Regions from separate parts of the Streptomyces sp. NPDC107498 genome, predicted to be linked through region 2. Evidence: riboswitches for the same ligand, from Rfam matches in the RefSeq annotation. Region 2 holds a riboswitch; the other holds the start of a gene.
What was found. A riboswitch is a leader RNA that binds a small molecule or an ion and turns the genes downstream of it on or off. The one in region 2 is predicted to bind ZMP and ZTP.

Region 1 (5,488 bases), on a different contig from region 2:
GCGGAGCGATCCGGATCGTCGACCCGTGCGTGTCCTTCACCAGGACCCCGCGCTCCATCAGCTTCTCCGAGATCTCCCGGCCCGTGCCCCGGGACGGCACGACGTCCACCCCGGCCCACAGCCCGCGCCCCCGCACCGCCTCCACCGCGCCGCCGCCCACGAGCAGCCCCAGCTCGGCGTGGAGGTGCTCGCCCAGCTCCGCCGCCCGCTCCTGGAACTCGCCCGTCCGCAGCATCGCGATCACCTCCAGGGCCACCGCGCACGCCAGCGGGTTCCCGCCGAACGTCGACCCGTGCTCGCCCGGCCGGAACACCCCGAGCACCTCGCGGTCGGCCACCACCGCCGACACCGGCACCACCCCGCCGCCCAGCGCCTTCCCCAGGACGTACACGTCGGGCACCACGCCCTCGTGCTCGCACGCGAACGTCCGCCCCGTCCGGCCCAGTCCCGACTGGATCTCGTCCGCCACGAACAGCACGTTCCGCCGGCGCGTCAGCTCCCGCACCCCCGCCAGATAACCGGCCGGCGGGACCAGGACCCCCGCCTCGCCCTGGATCGGTTCGAGCAGCACGGCCACCGTGTTCTCGGTGACCGCCGCCTCCATCGCCGTCAGGTCCCCGTACGGCACGATCTCGAACCCCGGCGTGTACGGCCCGTAGTGGTCCCGCGCCTCGTGGTCCGTCGAGAAGCTCACGATCGTCGTCGTCCGGCCGTGGAAGTTGTTCGCCGCCACCACGATCTTCGCGTGCCCGTCCGGCACGCCCTTCACCTCGTACCCCCACTTCCGGGCGGTCTTCACGGCCGTCTCGACCGCCTCCGCCCCCGTGTTCATCGGCAGCACCGCCTCCTTGCCGCACAGCTCCGCGAGCCGCGCGCAGAACTCGGCGAACCGGTCGTGGTGGAAGGCCCGCGAGGTCAGCGTCACCCGCTCTAGCTGCGCCTTCGCCGCGTCGATCAGACGGCGGTTGCCGTGCCCGAAGTTGAGCGCCGAGTACCCGGCGAGCATGTCGAGGTAGCGACGGCCCTCGACGTCGGTCATCCAGGCGCCGTCCGCCGAGGCGACGACGACCGGAAGGGGGTGGTAGTTGTGCGCGCTGTGCGCGTCCGCGGAAGCGATCGCCTCTTCTGTCCTCGACACGGGATCTCCGTTCGTCCTGCGGCTCGGGGGGTGGCTCGTCCCCAGGGGGCTGTGGCCCCCTTCTTATCGTCGCTCGGATGCCGGACGGGGAAACCTCGGCGTCGGCGCGCCCGCTACTGTGGGGACACGCACGGCGACTGGCGCACGGGGAAGCGACCCCGGGGGAGCCGCGCGCGCTCCACCACACGAGGTGCCGCCCGCCTGGGCATCACGGGATCCCGGTCCCGTGCGCACCTCAGCCCCGGGACCGTTCCGCCGAACGCCCGGAGGACACCGCATGACCGTCCCGCAGCAGCACCCCGCACTCGCCGCCGCCGACCCCGAGCTCGCCGCCCTCGTCGGCGCCGAGGAACGGCTCCAGGCCGAGACCCTGCGCCTCATCCCCAGCGAGAACTACGTCTCCGCCGCCGTGCTCGAAGCCTCCGGCACCGTCCTCCAGAACAAGTACAGCGAGGGCTACCCCGGTCGCCGCTACTACGAGGGCCAGCAGAACGTCGACCGGGTCGAGACCCTCGCGATCGAGCGCGCCAAGGCCCTCTTCGGCGTCGACCACGCCAACGTCCAGCCCCATTCCGGCTCCCCGGCCAACCTCGCCGTCCACCTCGCCTTCGCGCGGCCCGGCGACACCGTCATGGGCATGGCGCTGCCGATGGGCGGCCACCTCACCCACGGCTGGGGCGTCTCCGCCACCGGCACCTGGTTCCGCGGCGTCCAGTACGGGGTCCGCCGGGACACCGGCCTCATCGACTTCGACCAGGTCCGCGACCTCGCCCTCGAGGAACGCCCGAAGATCATCTTCTGTGGCGGCACCGCGCTGCCCCGCACCATCGACTTCGCCGCCTTCGGCGAGATCGCCCGCGAGGCCGGCGCCGTCCTCGTCGCCGACGTCGCCCACATCGCCGGCCTCGTCGCCGGCGGCGCCCACCCGTCCCCGGTCGGCCACGTCGACGTGATCTCCACGACCACCCACAAGACCCTCCGCGGCCCGCGCGGCGCCATGCTGATGTCCACGGAGGAGCACGCCAAGGCCCTCGACAAGGCCGTCTTCCCCGGCCTCCAGGGCGGCCCCCACAACCAGACCACCGCCGCCATCGCCGTCGCCCTCCGCGAGGCCTCCCTGCCCTCCTTCCGCGACTACGCCCACGCCGTCGTCGCCAACGCCGGGGCCCTCGCCGAGGCGCTCCTCGCCCGGGGCTTCGACCTGGTCTCCGGCGGCACCGACAACCACCTGATCCTGATCGACCTCACCCCCGAGCGGGTCCCGGGCAAGGTGGCGGCCAAGGCGCTCGACCGGGCCGGCATCGTCGTCAACCACAACACCGTCCCGTACGACCCCCGCAAGCCCTTCGACCCCTCCGGCATCCGCATCGGCACCCCCGCCCTCACCTCCCGGGGGCTCACCACGGAGCACATGGCGCAGGTCGCCGAGTGGATCGACCGCGCCGTCACCGCCGCCGGCACGGGCGACGAGGACGCCCTCCGCACGGTCCGCGCCGAGGTCGCCGACCTCATGGCCGCCCACCCCGCCCCCGGCCTCCCGGTCTAGCCCGGGCCTCCCGGTCCCGCGCTCCCGGTCCCCGGGGGCGCGGGACCGTCGGCCGCGCCGTGTTCCCGGTCTCACCGAAGACGGTGCCCGCCCGTGCCCGCCCGTGTCCGACCGCGTTCCCGCGATCCCGGCGGACGGCAGTCGGGATCGCTCCCCACACCTGAGAGAATGATGTGCATGGCCTCTGACAGTCCCCGCGTGCTCTCCGGAATCCAGCCCACCGCAGGCTCGTTCCACCTCGGCAACTACCTCGGCGCCGTCCGCCAGTGGGTCGCCCTGCAGGAGACCCACGACGCCTTCTACATGGTCGTCGACCTGCACGCGATCACGGTCCCGCAGGACCCCGCCGAGCTGCGCGCCAACACCCGGCTCGCCGCCGCCCAGCTGCTCGCCGCCGGCCTCGACCCGGAGCGCTGCACCCTCTTCGTCCAGAGCCACGTCCCCGAGCACGCACAGCTCGGCTGGGTCATGAACTGCCTCACCGGCTTCGGCGAGGCCTCCCGCATGACCCAGTTCAAGGACAAGTCCGCCAAGCAGGGCGCCGACCGCGCCACCGTCGGCCTCTTCACGTACCCGATCCTCCAGGTCGCGGACATCCTGCTCTACCAGGCCCACGAGGTCCCGGTCGGCGAGGACCAGCGCCAGCACATCGAGCTGACCCGCGACCTCGCGGAGCGCTTCAACGGCCGCTTCGGCGAGACGTTCACGATCCCCAAGCCGTACATCCTCAAGGAGACGGCGAAGATCTACGACCTCCAGGACCCGACGATCAAGATGAGCAAGTCGGCGTCCACGCCGAAGGGCCTCATCAACCTCCTGGACGACCCGAAGACCACCGCGAAGAAGGTCAAGAGCGCGGTCACCGACACCGACACGGTGATCCGCTTCGACCCGGAGCACAAGGCCGGCGTCTCCAACCTGCTCACCATCATGTCCACGCTCACCGCCACGTCCGTCGCGGATCTGGAGAGGAGCTACGAGGGCAAGATGTACGGCGCGCTGAAGACGGATCTCGCCGAGGTCATGGTGGACTTCGTCACGCCGTTCCGGACCCGCACCCAGGAATACCTGGACGACCCGGAGACGCTGGACTCGGTCCTGGCCAAGGGCGCGGAGAAGGCCCGCGCGGTCGCCGCGGAGACGCTGGCGCAGACGTACGAGCGGATCGGTTTCCTGCCCGCCAAGCACTGAGTCCAAGGACCCTGGCCGAAAGGGCGGTGCAGGCCGCACACTGGCGCTGCACCACCCGTACACATTTCGACGGACGACGGAGGAGAACGACGTGGGGACCGTAACGCTCGGCGTTTCGATCGCGGTCCCGGAGCCCTACGGCAGCCTGCTCCAGGAGCGGCGCGCCGGCTTCGGGGACCCGGCCGCGCACGGCATCCCCACGCACGTCACCCTGGTCCCGCCGACCGAGGTCCCCGAGGAGCGGCTGCCGGAGATCGAGGCCCACCTCGCGGACGTCGCCGCCGAGCACCAGCCGTTCCCCGTGCGCCTCCGGGGCACCGGCACCTTCCGCCCGCTCTCCCCGGTCGTCTACGTGAGGCTGGAGGAGGGCGTCTCCGCCTGCCACCGCCTCCAGCACCGGATCCGCGACGAGGCCGGGCCGCTGGTGCGCGAGCTCCAGTTCCCGTACCACCCGCACGTCACCGTGGCGCACGGCATCTCCGAGGAGGGGATGGACCGGGCGTTCGAGGAGCTCGCCGGGTACGAGGCGGCCTGGACCTGCCGCTCCTTCGCGCTCTACGAGCAGGGCCCGGACGGGGTCTGGCGGAAGCTGTACGACTACGAGTTCGGCAGCGGCCGCCCGATCGCGGCCGTCCCCGCCCAGGGCGGCAGCCCGGTCGACACGCCGACGCCGACGGCCTGACCCGCCGCCCGGGCCCCGGGCGCCGCGCCTCACGCCCGCCGCCCAGGCCCCGGCGCCGCGCCTCACACCGGCAGGCGCCGGAACAGCGGCCTCGGCACGTGCCGTACCGCCGCCGTCACCATCCGCAGCGACCCCGGCACCCACACCGTCTCCGAGCGCCGCCGCAGCCCCAGCTCGATCGCGCCCGCGACCTCCTCCGGGGTCGTCGCGAGCGGCGCCTCCGCGAGGCCCGCCGTCGCCCTCGAACGCACGAACCCGGGCCGTACGACCATGACGTGCACGCCCGTGCCGTGCAGCGCGTCCCCCAGGCCCTGCGCGAACGCGTCGAGGCCCGCCTTCGACGAGCCGTAGATGAAGTCGGCGCGGCGCGCCCGCTCGCCCGCCACCGACGAGAGCACCACCAGCGAACCGTGCCCCTGCGCCTGGAGCGCGCCCGCGCACACCAGGCCGGCCGAGACGGCGCCCGTGTAGTTGGTCTGCGCGACCCGGGCGGCGGCGACCGGGTCCGACTCGTCGCGCGCCTGGTCGCCGAAGACCCCGAAGGCGAGCAGCACCATGTCGACGTCGCCCTCCGCGAAGACCTTCCCGAGCCGCTCCTCGTGCGACCCGGTGTCCAGCGCGTCGAAGGGCACGGTGCGCACGTCCGCCCCGAGCGCGCGCAGCGAGTCGGCGGCGGCCGTGAGCGCGGGGGAGGGGCGGCCGGCCAGCCGGACCACGCGGGTGCGGCGCGCGATCAGCCGGCGGGCGGTGGCGAGCCCGATCTCGGAGGTGCCGCCGAGGACGAGCAGCGACTGCGGGGCACCGAAGGCGTCCTTCACGTGAACTCCTGGATTTCCTGGGGGGCCCGGGGGCCCTGGAGACCGAGACGGCGGGCGAGGTCCGAGGTGAAGACGGACCGGGGGTCGAGCGCCGCGCGCAGCGCCCGGAACTC
Region 2 (5,488 bases):
GCCGAGGCCGTAGAGCGTGTCGTTGGCCGTGCGGATCGCGTCGTCGAAGTCGGTGAAGGAGGTCACCGCCACCACCGGGCCGAAGATCTCCTCCTGGAAGACCCGCATGCGGTTGTCGCCCTCGAAGACGGTCGGCTGTACGTAGTAGCCGCCCGCCAGCTCCCCTCCGTGTTCGACGACCTGCCCGCCCGTCAGGATCTTCGCGCCCTCCTTCTGGCCGATCTCCAGGTAGGAGAGGATCTTGCGGAGCTGCTCGGCGGAGGCCTGCGCGCCGATCATCGTGTCCGTGTCCAGGGGGTGGCCGGGGACGATCTTCTCCGTGCGGGCGACCGCCGCCTCCAGGAAGTCGGCGTAGTGGCCGCGCTGGACGAGGGCGCGCGAGGGGCAGGTGCAGACCTCGCCCTGGTTGAGGGCGAACATCGTGAAGCCTTCGAGGGCCTTGTCGCGGAAGTCGTCGTCCGCCGCCCACACGTCGTCGAAGAAGATGTTGGGGGACTTGCCGCCGAGTTCCAGCGTGACCGGCTTCAGGTTCTCGGAGGCGTACCCCATGACGAGGCGGCCCGTCGACGTCTCGCCCGTGAACGCGATCTTCGCCACGCGCGGGCTGGACGCCAGCGGCTTGCCGGCCTCCTCGCCGAAGCCGTTGACGACGTTCAGGACGCCCGGCGGCAGCAGGTCCGCGACCAGGCTCAGCCAGAAGTGCACGGACGCCGGGGTCTGTTCGGCCGGCTTCAGGACCACCGCGTTGCCCGCGGCCAGCGCCGGGGCCAGCTTCCAGACCGCCATCAGGATCGGGAAGTTCCACGGGATGATCTGCGCGACGACGCCCAGCGGCTCGTGGAAGTGGTACGCCACGGTGTCGTCGTCGATCTCGCTCAGCGCGCCCTCCTGTGCCCGCAGCGCCCCCGCGAAGTAGCGGAAGTGGTCGATCGCGAGCGGGATGTCCGCGGCGAGCGTCTCCCGCACGGGCTTGCCGTTGTCCCAGGTCTCGGCGACCGCGAGGGCCTCCAGGCTGCCCTCCATGCGGTCCGCGATCCGCAGCAGGACGGCCGCCCGCTCCGCCGGCGCCGTCCGCCCCCACGCCGGGGCCGCCGCGTGCGCCGCGTCGAGGGCGCGTTCCACGTCCTCGGCGGTGCCGCGCGCGACCTCCGTGAAGGGGCGGCCGTCGACCGGGCTGGGGTTCTCGAAGTAGCGGCCGTCCGCCGGGGCGACGTACTCGCCGCCGATCCAGTGGTCGTAGCGGGCCTGGTACGACATGAGCGCGCCCTCGGTACCGGGTGCGGCGTAACGGGTCATGGGCATGGCCTCCCTCGGACGCGCCGGCCGTCCCTGGCCGGCGCTCACGCCCGAGTGTGGTGAACCGTGCGTTGCAAGTCCGTTGCACCGGCGGACAGTTCCGCTTCCAGGGAGTCGAGCCTCGCCCGTACGGGAGGGAGCTGCGGTGCCGGTACCGCCGCGCACAGCGCTCGCCAGACCACCACGTCCTCCTCGCCCCACGCGCTGTACGCCCAGTCGGCGAGCAGCCCGGGATCGCCCCGGTCCACCAGCGCCGCCCGCAGCCGGTCCGCGAGCCGCTCCCGCAGCCGCACCACCCCGGGCGCGGTCGACGCGGGGAGCAGCGGGCCCGCGTAGTCCCCGGCCGCCGCCGCGACGGCCCCCGAGGCGACTCTCCGGTCGACCGTCGCGAAGTCCGCGTCCACGGGCCCGGCGAGCCGGTACGGCCGCGACCGCAGCACGTCGGGACCGAGCAGCGCGCGCAGCCGGGACAGCTCCGCCCGCAGCGTCACCGGCGTGACCGAACCGTCCTCGTACAGGAGGGTGAGGAACTCGTCGCCGCCCACCCCCTCCGGTCGGTGTGCGAGGACCACCAGGATCTCGCTGTGGCGGCGGCTCAGCCGCAGCCGCCGGCCACCCACCGAGAGCACCGCCTCGTCCCGGCCGAGCGCCGACAGCCTGATCCGCTCCGGGTCCGGGGCCGGCCCGAGCAGGGCCAGTTGGGACTCGGCCGCGCGGGCCACCGCCTGGACGAAGCCGAGGCTGTGCGGGTGCGCGAGCCGCTCCCCGCCGGTGATGTCGACCGCGCCGAGCACCCGCCCGCTGTGCGGGTCGTGCACGGGAGCGGCGGCGCAGGTCCACGCCCGCACCGGACGCCGGAAGTGTTCGGCGGCGACGACCTGCACCGGCCGGTCGACGGCCAGGGCGGTGCCCGGCGCGTTCGTCCCGGCCGCCGCCTCCGACCAGCGGGCCCCGGCGACGAAGTTCATTCCCCGGGCCTTGCGCAGGGTGCCCGGGTGCCCCTCGACCCACAGCATGCGTCCGGCGGCGTCGCAGACCGCGAGAAGGTGCTCGCCGTCCGTCGCGTACGCCCCCATCAGCTCCCGGATCACCGGCATCGCCGCGGAGAGGGGGTGGGCTTCCCGGTACGCCACGAGCTCGTCCTCGTCCAGTTCCACCCGCGCCGCCCCGTCGGGGCTCACGCGCGCGCGTACGGACCGGCGCCAGGACGCGGCCACCAGCGGACGGGCCTCCCGGGCGCGCGGGCCGGGACCCGCGCGCCGATCGGCCGACGCGCCCGGGCGGGCGTCCGCGCCCCGGCCGGTGCCCGCGCGTCCGTCGGCGTCCCTGCGGCCGGTGTCCGTTCCCCGGTCCTGCGACGCGCCCCTCGCGGTCACCGCGCCCCGGTCGGCCTGCGGACGGGGAGGGGCCTTCGCTCCCGGGCCCGCCGCCGGTGTCCGTTCCGCCGTCGGTGCCCGTTCCCCCGGTGGCCCCGCGGCCCTCCGCACATCGCTCAACTCGGCCTCCTCGTCGAGGTCGTCCCGGCCCGTCGCGCTCATCGTGGTGCGCCCGCGGGCACCCGACAAGCCACCGCGCACCACGGCGTGCGCACCCTGTCCGGGACCTGCCCCCGACCGCTCACGTAGAGTGGGTCCCGGGCCGTGACTGGCGCTTGAGGTGGATCACCACCGGGGAGCGGCCCGGCGGAGCGTGCCGCAACGGCGCGACCGTGCCGATGCCGTGCGCCTGGGCGAACCACCGGTCAGAGACGACGCCCAGGAGTTGCCATGTCCACCAGCACCGCCACCCTCATGGACGGCACGGCCCTCGCCCGCCGCACGGTCGAGGAGACCGCCGCCCGAGCCGCCGAGATCACCCGCCGCACCGGCGTCACGCCGTGCCTCGCGACCGTCCTGGTCGGCGCGGACCCGGCCTCCGTCACGTACGTGAAGATGAAGCAGAACCGCTGCGCGAAGGCCGGAATCCGCTCCAAGCACGTCGAACTGCCCGCCGGGACGACGACCGAGGAGCTCGTCGCCGCCATCACCTCCCTGTCCGAGGACCCCGAGGTCCACGGCATCCTGCTCCAGCACCCCGTCGGCCCCCACATCGACGAGCGCGCCGCCTTCGAGGCCATCGCCCCCGAGAAGGACGTCGACGGCGTCACCATGGCCTCCTTCGCCGCCATGGGCTTCGGCCTGCCCGGCTTCGTCTCCTGCACGCCCGGCGGCATCATGCGCCTCCTCGACGCCTACGACGTCGAACTCAGTGGCAAGCGCGCGGTCGTCGTCGGCCGCAGCGCCATCCTGGGCAAGCCGGCCGGACTGCTCCTCCTCGGCCGCGACGCCACCGTCACCTACTGCCACTCCCGCACCCGGGACCTCTCCTCGGTCGTCCGCGAGGCCGACGTCCTCGTCGCCGCCGTCGGGAAGCCGAACTTCATCAAGGGCGAGGACGTCAAGCCGGGCGCCGTCGTCATCGACGCCGGCTACAACCCGGGCAACATCGGCGACGTCGACTTCGCGTCGGCCGCCGAGCGCGCCTCCCTCATCACCCCGGTCCCCGGTGGTGTCGGCCCCATGACCATCGCCGTGCTCCTCGCCCAGACGGTCGAGGGCGCGGAGCGTCAGCTCGGCCTGTAGGCAGCTGTGACCGGGCGGCGGCGGTGACGGGGGAACGGCGGTGGTGCGGGCGCGCCCGGTCGTCGATCGTCACGATTCTGTACGGGTCGAGCCCGGTGGCCGGTGAAAGCTGGCCGCGCCGCCGCCGAGCGGCGAACCTGGTTCCTGTGTCCCACCCGTCGACCGCCACTCCGCCACCCGAACCGGGCCGCCCGGGCCCGTCCGGTCCCACCGATCCGGATCCCACGGATCCGGGTCCCACCAATACGGGCCCTTCGACGAGGCCGAGCCCGGCCGGCTCAACCGCGTCCATATCCACCGCGCCCGGCTCTGCCGAACGCCGTCCGGTCGAGCGCCTCGCGACCGGTGCCGAGTCCGTGTGGTCGGCCCGCTTCGTGCGGCTCGGCGCGCCGCGGCCGGGACCGGCGGCGCGGCACGCCCGCTGGTTCGGCGCGCCGCTCCTGCCGCTGCTCACGGCCGCCCTGGTGGCCGGCGCCTTCCTGACCGTCCGGGGCGGCCAGGAAAGCGGCGGACTCGCCGACGGCCCGTCGGGCGGGGGCCCGGTCGGCACGCCCTCGCCCGTCGTCACCGACGAGACGGAACGACCGGCCGTCCCCACCCCGACGAGCGGGGCGGGAACGACCGACACGCCGGGCGCCGGAGCGCCCGCGAACTCCACGACGCCGGGCGGCACGCCGAAGCGGACGGCACCGGGGGACCGCGCCGGGCAACAGCGGGGCGGTACGTCACCGGCCCCTTCCCGGTCCCGGATCACCGACCCCGCCACCGGCGCCACCCCGTCCGGCCGCCCTACGGGCGCTCCGGCGCCCGAGCGACCCGTCTCCTACGAGGCGCTGCGCGTCGGCGACTGCTTCGACATCGACCGCGACGCGCCCGGCACCGCCCTCCGGCAGCGCTGCGACGCGCCGCACCAGGCCGAACTCGTCGCCCGCCCCCGCCTGGTCGGCACCTTCGTCACCGATGACGCGGTGCGCGAAGCGGCCACCGTGCTCTGCCGCGAACCGCTTCGCCGCAAGGCCGCCCGGCAGCCGCTCGGCACGCGCTGGACGACCTTCGTCCAGTACCCGTACCGGACGAGTTTCCTCCTCGGCGAGGACGCCGTCGCCTGCAGCCTGGCCGTCACCAGCGGCACGCTCAGCCACCGGCTCCAGTAGGACCGGCTCCAGGGGCACCGGGTTCCCCGGCGCCGGGCTTCCCGGCACCGGCTTCACCGCCACCAGCGGCGAACGCCGTCGCCAGGGCCGCCGCCGGGTCGTGGTCCGGCGGGCCGGCCGGGGACCAGCGGGCCCCGGCCCTCCGGTACGGCCACCAGCGCCCGTCCTCGCCGAGTCGCAGCTGCGCGTCCGCGCCCACGGCCGTCCACCGCGCGCCGCCCGCGCGCCGCAGCGCCGGGCGGTCGTCGTCCACCCACGCCCCGGCGAGCCGGTCCGCGGCCCGTTCCAGCGCCTCGGCGTCCGGCGTCCACTCCTCGTCCAGTACGGCGAGGGCGGCGGCGCCGCCGAACCGCCACGCGCGCGTGGCCGACTCCAGCTCCGCCCGCGACCTGCCCGAGCCGTCGGCGAGCCGCGCCG

Region 1: linked by a shared signal. The riboswitch ahead of ACZ66Z_RS10605 (serine hydroxymethyltransferase) and the one ahead of ACZ66Z_RS25870 (bifunctional 5,10-methylenetetrahydrofolate dehydrogenase/5,10-methenyltetrahydrofolate cyclohydrolase) in region 2 are both predicted to bind ZMP and ZTP.

What each region holds. Positions count from the first base shown of each region.
Region 1 covers NZ_JBVJPE010000005.1:41,523-47,010, reverse strand. The annotation lists gene rocD (ornithine--oxo-acid transaminase) at 1-1,138, opposite strand, end outside; ZMP/ZTP riboswitch at 1,262-1,352, shown strand; gene ACZ66Z_RS10605 (serine hydroxymethyltransferase) at 1,416-2,684, shown strand; gene trpS (tryptophan--tRNA ligase) at 2,862-3,875, shown strand; gene ACZ66Z_RS10595 (2'-5' RNA ligase family protein) at 3,967-4,557, shown strand; gene ACZ66Z_RS10590 (decaprenylphospho-beta-D-erythro-pentofuranosid-2-ulose 2-reductase) at 4,620-5,375, opposite strand; gene ACZ66Z_RS10585 (FAD-binding protein) at 5,372-5,488, opposite strand, start outside.
Region 2 covers NZ_JBVJPE010000016.1:70,970-76,457, reverse strand. The annotation lists gene exaC (acetaldehyde dehydrogenase ExaC) at 1-1,296, opposite strand, end outside; gene ACZ66Z_RS25875 (GAF domain-containing protein) at 1,341-2,834, opposite strand; ZMP/ZTP riboswitch at 2,927-3,034, shown strand; gene ACZ66Z_RS25870 (bifunctional 5,10-methylenetetrahydrofolate dehydrogenase/5,10-methenyltetrahydrofolate cyclohydrolase) at 3,063-3,917, shown strand; gene ACZ66Z_RS25865 (hypothetical protein) at 4,274-5,071, shown strand; gene ACZ66Z_RS25860 (SWIM zinc finger family protein) at 5,052-5,488, opposite strand, start outside.